One region of the Bacillus sp. ABA4_010 genome, then DNA from elsewhere that is predicted to be linked to it. Evidence: a T-box and tRNA genes for the amino acid it is inferred to sense, from the RefSeq annotation. Region 1 holds a T-box; the other holds one or more tRNA genes.
The links. A T-box is a leader RNA that pairs with one kind of tRNA and senses whether it is charged. The one in region 1 lies ahead of leuS (leucine--tRNA ligase), so its partner is inferred to be a tRNA-Leu.

Region 1 (8,005 bases):
TAGCTTCTCTTTCTTTTCTTTTCCCAACCATATAGCGTTGAATACATTCTTCCTTTATACACCTTTTTGTCTCAATATTTTTCGGCGGATGGTGTTCTCCAACCGTTTTCCCATCACTTTCTCCAAAAGACCGGAGCGATAGGCAACGTACAAGTACACGACTCCTCCTACTACCGCCCCAAGCATCGCGATAAGACCGGAAGCTGCCTTGCCCTCTTCATATGTGATCAAGAAGGATAGACTATACTGAACCACAAATACACTCATCGCCATTAACATGACAAAAAGAAGCATTAACAACGTGCGTTTTAAAAGCAAGGTGAATTGATAGTTTGCATGCTTGCCAATCATATAAAACGTATAAGCAACAGAAACTGTATACCCAAGCGCAGTAGCCACAATCGAGCCAATCTCGTGAAGCAAGAAGATTAATGGAGCATTCAACACCATTTTAACGATCAAACCTAACACGAGGCTGATAACTGCATATTTTTGCTTATTGATTCCTTGTAGAATGGCTGCATTCACGGTAAAAAAGGAAAACCATAAAGCAAGAGGTGCGTACATGCGTAAGATGTATCCTCCAACTTCCGCATCTTTCACATCATATAAGAAACCGTAAATCGGATATGAAAGAACCATGAGTCCAACGACCGCTGGCAATACTAATAACACAATCGTTTGATATGTCTGGTCAATTTGGCGTTTTAACACATCTTGATGACCGTCTGTATAAGACTTCGTAATTGCCGGCACAAGCGTTAATCCAAACGCCGTGGCAATTGAAAGAGGAATCATCACAAGCTTTGGCACCCATGTTTGTACCATTCCAAACATATACTCCGTTGTCTCTTTTTCCCCAGCAGCAATCATCGCTTTATTGAACGTATATTGATCGATGTATTGAAAAAGAGGAATTGCCAACCCTACAAATACGAACGGCCCTGCATATGTAAACAGTTCTTTAAACATTTGACCTGTTGTAATATTAGCAGGTGCTGTACTCGTTTCCAACAGCTGATCTAAATGCGGTTTTCTCTTTTTCCAATACCATAGCAGAACGCCTAAGCCGCCAAGGGCACCAATGAACGCAGCAAAGGTCGCAAAACCGACCGCTGTTGCCACTGTCCCTTCATACACTCTAATGACTATATAACTTGCTGCCAGCAAAAAGGCGATGCGCACAAGCTGCTCAACTACTTGCGAAACAGCTGTTGGCCCCATGGATTGATGGCCTTGAAAAAAGCCGCGGATAATACTCATCATTGGAACAATAATGAGGGCCACGCTGACCATGCGAATGACCATTGTGACATCTTCAACCGAATTCGTCAGCCCCTCACTCCCCAGCGTTGCTTCAGCAATTAAGGGAGCGGCCGCATACAGAGCAGCAAATGCCAAAAACCCGGTCAACAACATCAGTTTCATACCGGCCCGAAACAACCTTCGACTCGTATAGTAATCGCCCATTGCGTTATACTTAGATACAAATTTTGACACAGCCATCGGGACACCCATTGTAGCCAGGCTTAAATAAATGGTATATTGAGCATATCCATAACCGAATAAAGTGCCTCCAAGGGGACCGACAAGTGCGTAAAACGGAAATAAATAAATCATCCCTAATATTCGGGACGCGTACGTTCCTAATGTGAGGACAAACGTTCCTCGTAAAAGTTTAGAATCAGACATGAGTGTGCCTCCAATATCGCAACTTACATAATGATAATAGTGATATGTTAAAAAATAAGCAAGTGAACATAGTGCATACCGAATAATTGTAACGAAACTTTTAATTTTTGTCAGGTATGGAAAGAAAGTTTTCAAAAGAATAGGCTGGTGACATGATGATATACGATGTAATCGTAATAGGCGGAGGACCATCAGGATTGATGGCTTCCATTGCAGCAGGGGAAACAGGCGCAAAAGTACTCCTGCTCGATAAAGGAAACAAACTTGGCAGAAAGCTTGCTATTTCAGGGGGCGGGCGCTGCAATGTAACAAACCGCCTTCCTGTGGAAGAAATTATTAAGCACATTCCCGGAAACGGGCGCTTTTTATACAGTGCCTTCTCTGTTTTCAATAATGAAGACATTATCTCTTTCTTTGAAAATCTCGGGATTCAATTAAAAGAGGAAGACCATGGAAGAATGTTCCCCGTTACTGATAAAGCTCAATCAGTTGTCGATGCTTTAATTAGTGAACTAAGTCGTCTAAAAGTAGAGGTCAAAACAAATACTCCCGTGGAAAAAGTAGAATATGAAAATGGGGCAGTAAAAGGCGTATTACTACGGGACGGACGTTTTATTGAAACGAAAAGTGTCATTTTGGCAGCAGGAGGCAAATCAGTCCCACACACCGGTTCAACCGGTGACGGTTACGCATGGGCAGAAGCAGCAGGACATACGGTGACAGAATTGTACCCAACAGAAGTGCCTATCACGTCCAATGAACCTTTTATTCGAGATAAAGCTCTTCAAGGGCTTTCTCTTCGAAATATCGCCCTTAGCGTATTAAATAAAAAAGAAAAGCCTGTCATTACGCATCAAATGGACATGATTTTTACCCATTTCGGTTTATCGGGCCCGGCCGTTTTACGTTGCAGCCAATATGTCGTAAAAGAGTTAAAAAAACAAAAAACGAACACCGTGACGATGAGCCTCGATGCCATTCCAGACCAAAATGGTGAACAGTTATTCCAAACCATTCTCAACTTAGCGAAAGAAGAACCAAAAAAAGCGATTAAAAACGTATGGAAAGGATTGCTTCCTGAACGGTATTTGTTATTTTTGCTAGAACAAGCTGAAATTGGCGAACAAGCCACAGCAGGGCAAATTCCCCATGAAAAAATTAGGCTGTTCAGTAAGCTATGCAAGCAATTTCCTATTAAAGTAAACGGGACACTTTCTTTAGAAAAAGCGTTCGTCACAGGCGGAGGGATTTCTGTCAAAGAAGTTCACCCGAAGGAAATGGCCTCTAAACTAATGCCAGGCTTATATTTTTGCGGAGAAATTTTAGATATTCACGGCTATACAGGCGGTTACAACATTACCTCTGCTCTTGTCACAGGCAGATTGGCTGGAACAAATGCCGGCAAGTATGCCCGTTCCCTTTAAAACAAGACAAGTCCTTCATAAAAAACTTGAGCCTGTGAATATTCACAGGCTCAAAACTTTCTTTTAGAGACGTTACACTAATATTGATAGCGCTTTCGTATATAAAGGTGCGTTTCCTTTTTAAAGCCCCCTCTTAACACCAACCTAAATCACATCCTTCTACATATGGACCCCCGATCGTTGATGATAGCTCAATAACTTTTAAAATCTGTCCTTCTTCATACACATACCCTTCGTGTAAATCATACTCCTTTCCTTCATCCGAAAATACAATCCGTCCAATCAGTTCTTTATGAAAATAGAGCTCCATATGCTCATTTTTTAACTTAGCATTTACCCTTTCCGTTATGTTCATAATATGAAGCATCTCCATTCCTCCTTTCTTCATATTTACGACAAATTCTTCAACTTATGAATAATGCGGATAAATTTTTACCTCTCCCTAGCTCCCCTTATTTTTCCAATCGTATATGGGCGAATCCCTTAGTTTTTCATATGCCGTTCATCATGTTTTCGTTCTTTCTTTTTTCATAATAAAGGAAACTTCATCCCTCACTGATAGTTAGTTGATTTATCAAGCTTTTACAGGACAAAAAAAGAGTGAAAAGATCGGCACACGACAACCTTTTCACTCTTCCTACTTATAAGATCACTCTTTTATTGGACATCTCCAGACCATTCAATCATACCGCCAACCATGTTGCGAACTTTGTACCCTTGGTCTTGCAAATATTCACAAACACGCTCACTGCGGTAGCCAGAACGGCAAATAAAGATATACTCTTTTTCTTTATCAAAATGGTTCAAGCTTTCAGGAATATCACTCATTTTAATGTGCGTTGCTGTTGGAATCTTCCCAGAAGCGACTTCTTCATCTTCACGAACATCCACTAACAGGACATCTTCGCCTGCTTCTAATTTCTTCTTCAATTCTTCTGTTGTAATCGTTTGAATTTCACTCATCTTTCCTCATCCTTTCCATTTACTACTCTCCATTATAGCAATGAAGCAGCCTGCTATCCATTCGGACGAACAAGCTGCTTCATTTTTACTTTTTATCGTCCTAGATGATGAAACTTAGTTTGCGACAATGTTAACAAGTTTGCCTGGAACAGCGATCACTTTGCGGACCGTTTTTCCTTCAATTTGCTCCTGAACACTTTCATCTGCCATTGCCATTTCTTCCATTTGCTCTTTTGAAGCTTGAGCTGAAATGCTTAATTTCGCACGTACTTTTCCATTCACTTGAACCACGATTTCCACTTCGTCCTCTACAAGCTTCGCTTCATCGTAAGCAGGCCATGCTTCGTAAGAAATGGACTCGCTATGGCCAAGTTTTGACCAAAGTTCTTCCGCAATGTGCGGACAAATTGGGGATAATAGTTTGACAAAACCTTCTACAAACGTTTTTGGCAATACTTCCGCTTTGTATGCATCATTGATGAAGACCATTAATTGTGAAATACCTGTATTAAAACGAAGACCCTCATAATCTTCCGTCACTTTTTTCACTGTTTGGTGATACACACGCTCTAAAGTTGTGTCACTGCTTTCTTGAATCTTGTCGCTCAATGTGCCATCTTCATTGACAAATAAACGCCAAATGCGATCTAAGAAGCGACGAGAACCGTCTAATCCTTTTGTCGACCAAGCAATGGATGCATCAAGAGGGCCCATGAACATTTCATATAAACGGAGTGTATCCGCACCGTGGCTTTCAACAATGTCGTCTGGATTCACAACGTTGCCTTTAGACTTACTCATTTTCTCGTTGTTCTCACCAAGAATCATTCCTTGGTTAAATAATTTTTGGAATGGTTCTTTAGTCGGTACAACTCCAATATCATATAAAAACTTATGCCAGAAACGAGCATACAATAAGTGAAGAACAGCATGTTCTGCTCCACCGATATAAATATCAACAGGCAGCCATTGCTGCAACTTTTCAGGATCCGCAAGTTTTTCATTATTGTGTGGGTCAATGTAGCGCAAGTAGTACCAGCAGCTTCCACCCCATTGCGGCATTGTATTTGTTTCACGGCGTCCTTTTTTACCAGTTACCGGATCCACAACGTTGACCCACTCTTCAAGGTTTGCAAGAGGAGATTCTCCTGTGCCTGACGGACGGATATCATCTGTTACCGGAAGTACTAATGGAAGTTCTTCTTCCGGCACAGCTGTCATTGTACCATCTTCCCAATGAATAACAGGAATCGGCTCACCCCAATAACGCTGACGGCTGAATAACCAATCACGGAGGCGGTATGTGACTTTTTTCTCGCCTGCTTTATTTTCCTCAAGCCATTCCAGCATTTTTGCAATAGCGTCTTCTTTATTTAAGCCGTTTAAGAAATCTGAGTTTACATGCTCACCGTCGCCTGTATAAGCTGCTGTCGAAACGTCGCCGCCCGCCACAACTTCTTTAATTGGCAAATCAAATTTCTTCGCAAATTCGTAATCGCGCTCATCGTGCCCTGGTACTGCCATAATGGCACCAGTTCCGTAGCTTGCCAGTACATAATCCGCAATCCAAATCGGCATTTTTTCGCCGTTTACAGGATTGATGGCATACGCACCTGTGAATACGCCTGTTTTATCTTTTGCCAAATCTGTACGCTCTAGATCACTCTTCGTTTTCACTTGATCTAAGTACGCTTCAACAGCCTCTTTTTGCTCTGGCGTTGTAATTTTCTCTACAAGAGCATGCTCAGGTGCTAATACAGAATACGTTGCCCCAAACAACGTATCGGGACGTGTTGTAAATACTGTGTATGTTTCATCTGTTCCTTCAACCTTAAAGTGCACCTCTGCCCCTTCGGAACGCCCAATCCAGTTACGCTGCATTTCTTTCAAACTTTCAGGCCAATCAAGCTCTTCTAAATCTTCTAGTAAGCGATCAGCGTACGCTGTGATTTTTAATACCCATTGCTTCATTGGACGGCGTTCAACTGGATGACCACCGCGCTCACTTTTGCCATCGATGACTTCTTCGTTTGCCAATACTGTGCCAAGTGCTGGACACCAGTTCACCGCTACCTCATCAACATAAGCAAGACCTTTTTCATATAATTTTAAGAAAATCCATTGTGTCCACTTATAATAACTCGGATCTGTTGTATTCACTTCACGATCCCAATCATAAGAGAAACCTAATGCTTTAATTTGATTACGGAACGTATTGATGTTCTTTTCTGTAAATTCCGCTGGGTCATTCCCTGTATCAAGCGCATATTGCTCAGCAGGTAAACCGAATGCATCCCATCCCATTGGATGTAGAACATTGTATCCTTGCATACGTTTCATACGAGCTAAAATATCCGTCGCCGTGTACCCTTCCGGATGTCCTACATGCAGACCTGCACCTGATGGATACGGAAACATATCTAACGCATAAAACTTTCGTTTCCCTTCATCTTCAGTCGTTTGAAACGTTTTATGATTTTCCCAATATTTTTGCCATTTTTTCTCAATCTCTTGATGAGTAAAAGCCATGAATTGTCCTCCTCGATTCATTTTCACTATAAAGTCATATACTATCATTCTAGACAGTTTGACCAAAATAAAAAACCTCTCATCCCAAAAAGGGACGAGAGGATTCTTTCATCTTCCCGCGGTACCACCCACATTAGCGCTCATAATAAGCACTCGCTCAAAACCTTTAACGCAGGCACTACGGCAAACATTACTTCGTTTCACATTTGCAACTCCAAGGTGAGTTCATGAACGCCCGTTTGTTGACTCGCACCAACCGTCAACTCTCTTAGCTCGCTTCGTTCATTACTAATCCTTTTCAACGTTATTGAATCATTCCTTATCATTCTAAATAATATGACAAAAAACTTCAAGTCGCCGATTCAAATTTTTCCTTCAGCAAAATAATTCGTCTTCACCATATGCTCTACTCCATTAAAGACCGAGGCCGAATGAAAATAGTACAATGGCTAAAATCACTCCCATGAGCGGTACAATGACCGTCATCGCTCCTACCGCTCCGTATGCATCTTGATGCGCTTCGCCACAAATAGCCCGAATCGTTGTGACCACATAGCCATTGTGAGGAAGAGAATCTAAGCACCCAGACGAAATAGAAACCACTCGATGCAGCGCTTCTGGATTCACGCCTAAATCGATATAATGAGGCGCAAGAATTGGTAACGCAATTGCTTGCCCTCCGGATGCTGACCCCGTCAAACCTGCAATGGCACTAACGGCAATCGCTCCTCCGATTAGCGGACTTCCAGGAATGCTCGTCATGGCATCTACTGCCGTTTGAAAAGCAGGCACGCCTTTCGCCACTCCCCCAAATCCAACGACCGCTGCTGTATTCCCAATGGCAATTAATGCACCAAGAGTTCCTTCAGAAACGGCATTCCAATAGTTTCGGAAGTACTTCCAGTTAATAATGGTTGTCGCAAGAACCCCGCCTAACAAGGCGATAATAAGCGCAGATTGTTTTAGGGAATCGTGAAATATAAAAGAAATTACTAAGACGACCAATAAAGGAACTAAGCTTAAAATTGGGTTTGGAAGGCGAGTGTAGTCAACAGCTTGCGGATCTGAATCACGTGCAACAAATCGCTCGCCCTTTTCAATCGCTTTGCCAATCATTCGCTTTAGCCACCAATATCCAAACACCGCCATGAGAACTGCTACAATGACACTGACTTCCCAACCAGCGTAAGGTGTGGTACCTAAATATTCAATAGGAATCCAGTTTTGAATTTCCGGTGAACCTGCAGACGTCATCGTAAACGTAACAGACCCAAAGGCCAAAGCCGCCGGGATAAATCGCCTCGGTAAATCAGCTTGTTTAAACAAACTAACAGCCATCGGATAAACGGAAAAGGCGACGACAAATAAACTTACCCCACCGTATGTTAACACTGCAC
Region 2 (8,005 bases), on a different contig from region 1:
CCTGCCTTGCACGCAGGAGGTCAGCGGTTCGATCCCGCTAGGCTCCACCAATGATTGTTCTTTGAAAACTAGATAACAGTAATAGCTGAGGAAAGTGAAAGCTTTTCTAATGTAAGAAACATGTAGCCGTAAGGCGAATGGTTAAGTTAGAAAGGGCGCACGGTGAATGCCTTGGCACTAGGAGCCGATGAAGGACGGGACTAACACCGATATGCTTCGGGGAGCTGTAAGTGAGCTTTGATCCGGAGATTTCCGAATGGGGAAACCCACTGTTCGTAATGGAACAGTATCTTTACCTGAATACATAGGGTATGGAAGGCAGACCCGGGGAACTGAAACATCTAAGTACCCGGAGGAAGAGAAAGCAATTGCGATTTCCTGAGTAGCGGCGAGCGAAACGGAATTAGCCCAAACCAAGAGGCTTGCCTCTTGGGGTTGTAGGACACTCTATACGGAGTTACAAAGGAACGAAGTAGATGAAGAGGCCTGGAAAGGCCCGTCGAAGAAGGTAACAACCCTGTAGTTGAAACTTCGTTCCCTCTTGAGTGGATCCTGAGTACGGCGGGACACGAGAAATCCCGTCGGAAGCTGGGAGGACCATCTCCCAAGGCTAAATACTCCCTAGTGACCGATAGTGAACCAGTACCGTGAGGGAAAGGTGAAAAGCACCCCGGAAGGGGAGTGAAAGAGATCCTGAAACCGTGTGCCTACAAGTAGTCAGAGCCCGTTAACGGGTGATGGCGTGCCTTTTGTAGAATGAACCGGCGAGTTACGATCCCATGCAAGGTTAAGTTGAAGAGACGGAGCCGCAGCGAAAGCGAGTCTGAATAGGGCGAATGAGTATGTGGTCGTAGACCCGAAACCAGGTGATCTACCCATGTCCAGGGTGAAGTTCAGGTAACACTGAATGGAGGCCCGAACCCACGCACGTTGAAAAGTGCGGGGATGAGGTGTGGGTAGCGGAGAAATTCCAATCGAACCTGGAGATAGCTGGTTCTCTCCGAAATAGCTTTAGGGCTAGCCTCAAGATAAGAGTCTCGGAGGTAGAGCACTGATTGGACTAGGGGCCCCCAACGGGTTACCGAATTCAGTCAAACTCCGAATGCCGAAGACTTATTCTTGGGAGTCAGACTGCGAGTGATAAGATCCGTAGTCAAGAGGGAAACAGCCCAGACCACCAGCTAAGGTCCCAAAGTATACGTTAAGTGGAAAAGGATGTGGAGTTGCTTAGACAACCAGGATGTTGGCTTAGAAGCAGCCACCATTTAAAGAGTGCGTAATAGCTCACTGGTCGAGTGACTCTGCGCCGAAAATGTACCGGGGCTAAACGTATCACCGAAGCTGTGGATGGACATCTACGATGTCCGTGGTAGGAGAGCGTTCTAAGGGCGGTGAAGTCAGACCGGAAGGACTGGTGGAGCGCTTAGAAGTGAGAATGCCGGTATGAGTAGCGAAAGATGGGTGAGAATCCCATCCACCGTATGCCTAAGGTTTCCTGAGGAAGGCTCGTCCGCTCAGGGTTAGTCGGGACCTAAGCCGAGGCCGAAAGGCGTAGGCGATGGATAACAGGTTGATATTCCTGTACTACCTCCCCACCGTTTGAGCAATGGGGGGACGCAGAAGGATAGGGTAAGCGCGCTGTTGGATATGCGCGTCCAAGCAGTAAGGCTGAGAAGTAGGCAAATCCGCTTCTCGTAAGGTTGAGCTGTGATGGCGAGGGAAATAAAGTACCGAAGTTCCTGATTTCACGCTGCCAAGAAAAGCCTCTAGCGAGGTGGGAGGTACCCGTACCGCAAACCGACACAGGTAGGCGAGGAGAGAATCCTAAGGTGTTCGAGAGAACTCTCGTTAAGGAACTCGGCAAAATGACCCCGTAACTTCGGGAGAAGGGGTGCTCTGATAGGGTGCAAGCCCGAGAGAGCCGCAGTGAATAGGCCCAGGCGACTGTTTAGCAAAAACACAGGTCTCTGCGAAGCCGTAAGGCGAAGTATAGGGGCTGACACCTGCCCGGTGCTGGAAGGTTAAGGGGAGAGGTTAGCGCAAGCGAAGCTTTGAACCGAAGCCCCAGTAAACGGCGGCCGTAACTATAACGGTCCTAAGGTAGCGAAATTCCTTGTCGGGTAAGTTCCGACCCGCACGAAAGGTGTAACGATCTGGGCACTGTCTCAACGAGAGACTCGGTGAAATTATAGTACCTGTGAAGATGCAGGTTACCCGCGACAGGACGGAAAGACCCCGTGGAGCTTTACTGTAGCCTGATATTGCATTTTGGTACAGCTTGTACAGGATAGGTAGGAGCCTTGGAAGCCGGAGCGCCAGCTTCGGTGGAGGCATCGGTGGGATACTACCCTGGCTGTATTGAAATTCTAACCCGCACCCCTCATCGGGGTGGGAGACAGTGTCAGGTGGGCAGTTTGACTGGGGCGGTCGCCTCCTAAAATGTAACGGAGGCGCCCAAAGGTTCCCTCAGAATGGTTGGAAATCATTCGTAGAGTGTAAAGGCACAAGGGAGCTTGACTGCGAGACCTACAAGTCGAGCAGGGACGAAAGTCGGGCTTAGTGATCCGGTGGTTCCGCATGGAAGGGCCATCGCTCAACGGATAAAAGCTACCCCGGGGATAACAGGCTTATCTCCCCCAAGAGTCCACATCGACGGGGAGGTTTGGCACCTCGATGTCGGCTCATCGCATCCTGGGGCTGTAGTCGGTCCCAAGGGTTGGGCTGTTCGCCCATTAAAGCGGTACGCGAGCTGGGTTCAGAACGTCGTGAGACAGTTCGGTCCCTATCCGTCGCGGGCGCAGGAAATTTGAGAGGAGCTGTCCTTAGTACGAGAGGACCGGGATGGACGCACCGCTGGTGTACCAGTTGTCTTGCCAAAGGCATCGCTGGGTAGCTATGTGCGGACGGGATAAGTGCTGAAAGCATCTAAGCATGAAGCCCCCCTCAAGATGAGATTTCCCATAGCGTCAAGCTAGTAAGATCCCTGAAAGATGATCAGGTTGATAGGTCAGAGGTGGAAGCACGGCGACGTGTGGAGCTGACTGATACTAATCGATCGAGGACTTAACCAAATTTTAAAGCACAACGTGCTTTTCTCAGCTGCAGTTATCTAGTTTTGAAGGAATAACCTTCATATTGTCTGGTGATGATGGCGAAGAGGTCACACCCGTTCCCATGCCGAACACGGAAGTTAAGCTCTTCAGCGCCGATGGTAGTTGGGGGTCTCCCCCTGTGAGAGTAGGACATTGCCAGACAGTATTTATAAAATAAATTATTTATAAAATAAATATTGATAAAATATCGGAGGATTAGCTCAGCTGGGAGAGCACCTGCCTTACAAGCAGGGGGTCGGCGGTTCGATCCCGTCATCCTCCACCATTCTTAGCCGGTGTAGCTCAATTGGTAGAGCAACTGACTTGTAATCAGTAGGTTGGGGGTTCAAGTCCTCTCGCCGGCACCATTTATCCGAGCCATTAGCTCAGTCGGTAGAGCATCTGACTTTTAATCAGAGGGTCGAAGGTTCGAGTCCTTCATGGCTCACCATTTCAATATGCGGGTGTGGCGGAATTGGCAGACGCACCAGACTTAGGATCTGGCGCCGCAAGGCGTGGGGGTTCAAGTCCCTCCACCCGCACTTTCTACGCGGAAGTAGTTCAGTGGTAGAACACCACCTTGCCAAGGTGGGGGTCGCGGGTTCGAATCCCGTCTTCCGCTCCATACAATATTATAGTGCCGGGGTGGCGGAACTGGCAGACGCACAGGACTTAAAATCCTGCGGTAGGTGACTACCGTACCGGTTCGATTCCGGTCCTCGGCACCACTATAACAATACATGATAAATATGCGCCCGTAGCTCAATTGGATAGAGCGTCTGACTACGGATCAGAAGGTTATGGGTTCGACTCCTGTCGGGCGCGCCATATTATAATAAAGATAACGGGGAGTAGCTCAGCTTGGTAGAGCACTTGGTTTGGGACCAAGGGGTCGCAGGTTCGAATCCTGTCTTCCCGACCATGTAATCTTTAAAAATGGGGCCTTAGCTCAGCTGGGAGAGCGCCTGCCTTGCACGCAGGAGGTCAGCGGTTCGATCCCGCTAGGCTCCACCATATAATGAACTTTGAAAACTGAACAAAACAACAAAACGTCAACGTTTAATTTTTATTTTATGAGCAAGTCAAACATTTCTTCGGAGAGTTTGATCCTGGCTCAGGACGAACGCTGGCGGCGTGCCTAATACATGCAAGTCGAGCGGACAGATGGGAGCTTGCTCCCTGAAGTCAGCGGCGGACGGGTGAGTAACACGTGGGCAACCTGCCTGTAAGACTGGGATAACTTCGGGAAACCGGAGCTAATACCGGATAACACCGAGGACCACATGGTCCTTGGTTGAAAGATGGTTTCGGCTATCACTTACAGATGGGCCCGCGGCGCATTAGCTAGTTGGTGAGGTAACGGCTCACCAAGGCGACGATGCGTAGCCGACCTGAGAGGGTGATCGGCCACACTGGGACTGAGACACGGCCCAGACTCCTACGGGAGGCAGCAGTAGGGAATCTTCCGCAATGGACGAAAGTCTGACGGAGCAACGCCGCGTGAGCGATGAAGGCCTTCGGGTCGTAAAGCTCTGTTGTTAGGGAAGAACAAGTACCAGAGTAACTGCTGGTACCTTGACGGTACCTAACCAGAAAGCCACGGCTAACTACGTGCCAGCAGCCGCGGTAATACGTAGGTGGCAAGCGTTGTCCGGAATTATTGGGCGTAAAGCGCGCGCAGGCGGTTCCTTAAGTCTGATGTGAAAGCCCACGGCTCAACCGTGGAGGGTCATTGGAAACTGGGGAACTTGAGTGCAGAAGAGGAAAGCGGAATTCCACGTGTAGCGGTGAAATGCGTAGAGATGTGGAGGAACACCAGTGGCGAAGGCGGCTTTCTGGTCTGTAACTGACGCTGAGGCGCGAAAGCGTGGGGAGCAAACAGGATTAGATACCCTGGTAGTCCACGCCGTAAACGATGAGTGCTAAGTGTTAGGGGGTTTCCGCCCCTTAGTGCTGCAGCTAACGCATTAAGCACTCCGCCTGGGGAGTACGGCCGCAAGGCTGAAACTCAAAGGAATTGACGGGGGCCCGCACAAGCGGTGGAGCATGTGGTTTAATTCGAAGCAACGCGAAGAACCTTACCAGGTCTTGACATCCTCTGACAACTCTAGAGATAGAGCGTTCCCCTTCGGGGGACAGAGTGACAGGTGGTGCATGGTTGTCGTCAGCTCGTGTCGTGAGATGTTGGGTTAAGTCCCGCAACGAGCGCAACCCTTGATCTTAGTTGCCAGCATTCAGTTGGGCACTCTAAGGTGACTGCCGGTGACAAACCGGAGGAAGGTGGGGATGACGTCAAATCATCATGCCCCTTATGACCTGGGCTACACACGTGCTACAATGGACGGTACAAAGAGTCGCGAGACCGCGAGGTGGAGCTAATCTCATAAAACCGTTCTCAGTTCGGATTGCAGGCTGCAACTCGCCTGCATGAAGCCGGAATCGCTAGTAATCGCGGATCAGCATGCCGCGGTGAATACGTTCCCGGGCCTTGTACACACCGCCCGTCACACCACGAGAGTTTGCAACACCCGAAGTCGGTGAGGTAACCGTAAGGAGCCAGCCGCCTAAGGTGGGGTAGATGATTGGGGTGAAGTCGTAACAAGGTAGCCGTATCGGAAGGTGCGGCTGGATCACCTCCTTTCTAAGGATTACTAAGAAAAGCGAAGGCGTATGCCGTAGCTAGACAGTAAGAATCGTTGACGAAAACGTTTTGTTCAGTTTTGAAGGTTCATCCTTCAATATCAAATGCACCAAGTGGTGCATGGTTGTTCTTTGAAAACTAGATAACAGTAATAGCTGAGGAAAGTGAAAGCTTTTCTAATGTAAGAAACATGTAGCCGTAAGGCGAATGGTTAAGTTAGAAAGGGCGCACGGTGGATGCCTTGGCACTAGGAGCCGATGAAGGACGGGACTAACACCGATATGCTTCGGGGAGCTGTAAGTGAGCTTTGATCCGGAGATTTCCGAATGGGGAAACCCACTGTTCGTAATGGAACAGTATCTTTACCTGAATACATAGGGTATGGAAGGCAGACCCGGGGAACTGAAACATCTAAGTACCCGGAGGAAGAGAAAGCAATTGCGATTTCCTGAGTAGCGGCGAGCGAAACGGAATTAGCCCAAACCAAGAGGCTTGCCTCTTGGGGTTGTAGGACACTCTATACGGAGTTACAAAGGAACGAAGTAGATGAAGAGGCCTGGAAAGGCCCGTCGAAGAAGGTAACAACCCTGTAGTTGAAACTTCGTTCCCTCTTGAGTGGATCCTGAGTACGGCGGGACACGAGAAATCCCGTCGGAAGCTGGGAGGACCATCTCCCAAGGCTAAATACTCCCTAGTGACCGATAGTGAACCAGTACCGTGAGGGAAAGGTGAAAAGCACCCCGGAAGGGGAGTGAAAGAGATCCTGAAACCGTGTGCCTACAAGTAGTCAGAGCCCGTTAACGGGTGATGGCGTGCCTTTTGTAGAATGAACCGGCGAGTTACGATCCCATGCAAGGTTAAGTTGAAGAGACGGAGCCGCAGCGAAAGCGAGTCTGAATAGGGCGAATGAGTATGTGGTCGTAGACCCGAAACCAGGTGATCTACCCATGTCCAGGGTGAAGTTCAGGTAACACTGAATGGAGGCCCGAACCCACGCACGTTGAAAAGTGCGGGGATGAGGTGTGGGTAGCGGAGAAATTCCAATCGAACCTGGAGATAGCTGGTTCTCTCCGAAATAGCTTTAGGGCTAGCCTCAAGATAAGAGTCTCGGAGGTAGAGCACTGATTGGACTAGGGGCCCCCAACGGGTTACCGAATTCAGTCAAACTCCGAATGCCGAAGACTTATTCTTGGGAGTCAGACTGCGAGTGATAAGATCCGTAGTCAAGAGGGAAACAGCCCAGACCACCAGCTAAGGTCCCAAAGTATACGTTAAGTGGAAAAGGATGTGGAGTTGCTTAGACAACCAGGATGTTGGCTTAGAAGCAGCCACCATTTAAAGAGTGCGTAATAGCTCACTGGTCGAGTGACTCTGCGCCGAAAATGTACCGGGGCTAAACGTATCACCGAAGCTGTGGATGGACATCTACGATGTCCGTGGTAGGAGAGCGTTCTAAGGGCGGTGAAGTCAGACCGGAAGGACTGGTGGAGCGCTTAGAAGTGAGAATGCCGGTATGAGTAGCGAAAGATGGGTGAGAATCCCATCCACCGTATGCCTAAGGTTTCCTGAGGAAGGCTCGTCCGCTCAGGGTTAGTCGGGACCTAAGCCGAGGCCGAAAGGCGTAGGCGATGGATAACAGGTTGATATTCCTGTACTACCTCCCCACCGTTTGAGCAATGGGGGGACGCAGAAGGATAGGGTAAGCGCGCTGTTGGATATGCGCGTCCAAGCAGTAAGGCTGAGAAGTAGGCAAATCCGCTTCTCGTAAGGTTGAGCTGTGATGGCGAGGGAAATAAAGTACCGAAGTTCCTGATTTCACGCTGCCAAGAAAAGCCTCTAGCGAGGTGGGAGGTACCCGTACCGCAAACCGACACAGGTAGGCGAGGAGAGAATCCTAAGGTGTTCGAGAGAACTCTCGTTAAGGAACTCGGCAAAATGACCCCGTAACTTCGGGAGAAGGGGTGCTCTGATAGGGTGCAAGCCCGAGAGAGCCGCAGTGAATAGGCCCAGGCGACTGTTTAGCAAAAACACAGGTCTCTGCGAAGCCGTAAGGCGAAGTATAGGGGCTGACACCTGCCCGGTGCTGGAAGGTTAAGGGGAGAGGTTAGCGCAAGCGAAGCTTTGAACCGAAGCCCCAGTAAACGGCGGCCGTAACTATAACGGTCCTAAGGTAGCGAAATTCCTTGTCGGGTAAGTTCCGACCCGCACGAAAGGTGTAACGATCTGGGCACTGTCTCAACGAGAGACTCGGTGAAATTATAGTACCTGTGAA

Region 2: it has a tRNA-Leu gene. The T-box ahead of leuS (leucine--tRNA ligase) is inferred to sense a tRNA for this amino acid. The anticodon was not compared.

Annotation. Positions count from the first base shown of each region.
Region 1 is NZ_JBSWUN010000003.1:60,083-68,087, reverse strand. Features, by position in the region: gene ACXAEO_RS01560 (putative polysaccharide biosynthesis protein) at 55-1,692, opposite strand; gene ACXAEO_RS01555 (BaiN/RdsA family NAD(P)/FAD-dependent oxidoreductase) at 1,848-3,116, shown strand; gene ACXAEO_RS01550 (DUF2553 family protein) at 3,250-3,483, opposite strand; gene ACXAEO_RS01545 (rhodanese-like domain-containing protein) at 3,774-4,079, opposite strand; gene leuS (leucine--tRNA ligase) at 4,194-6,608, opposite strand; T-box leader at 6,696-6,919, opposite strand; gene ACXAEO_RS01535 (GntP family permease) at 7,023-8,005, opposite strand, start outside.
Region 2 is NZ_JBSWUN010000002.1:54,883-62,887, reverse strand. Features, by position in the region: tRNA gene ACXAEO_RS01105 (tRNA-Ala) at 1-50, shown strand, start outside; rRNA gene ACXAEO_RS01100 (23S ribosomal RNA) at 140-3,071, shown strand; rRNA gene rrf (5S ribosomal RNA) at 3,139-3,254, shown strand; tRNA gene ACXAEO_RS01090 (tRNA-Val) at 3,303-3,378, shown strand; tRNA gene ACXAEO_RS01085 (tRNA-Thr) at 3,385-3,460, shown strand; tRNA gene ACXAEO_RS01080 (tRNA-Lys) at 3,468-3,543, shown strand; tRNA gene ACXAEO_RS01075 (tRNA-Leu) at 3,553-3,634, shown strand; tRNA gene ACXAEO_RS01070 (tRNA-Gly) at 3,643-3,717, shown strand; tRNA gene ACXAEO_RS01065 (tRNA-Leu) at 3,732-3,820, shown strand; tRNA gene ACXAEO_RS01060 (tRNA-Arg) at 3,844-3,920, shown strand; tRNA gene ACXAEO_RS01055 (tRNA-Pro) at 3,938-4,014, shown strand; tRNA gene ACXAEO_RS01050 (tRNA-Ala) at 4,031-4,106, shown strand; rRNA gene ACXAEO_RS01045 (16S ribosomal RNA) at 4,184-5,733, shown strand; rRNA gene ACXAEO_RS01040 (23S ribosomal RNA) at 5,943-8,005, shown strand, end outside.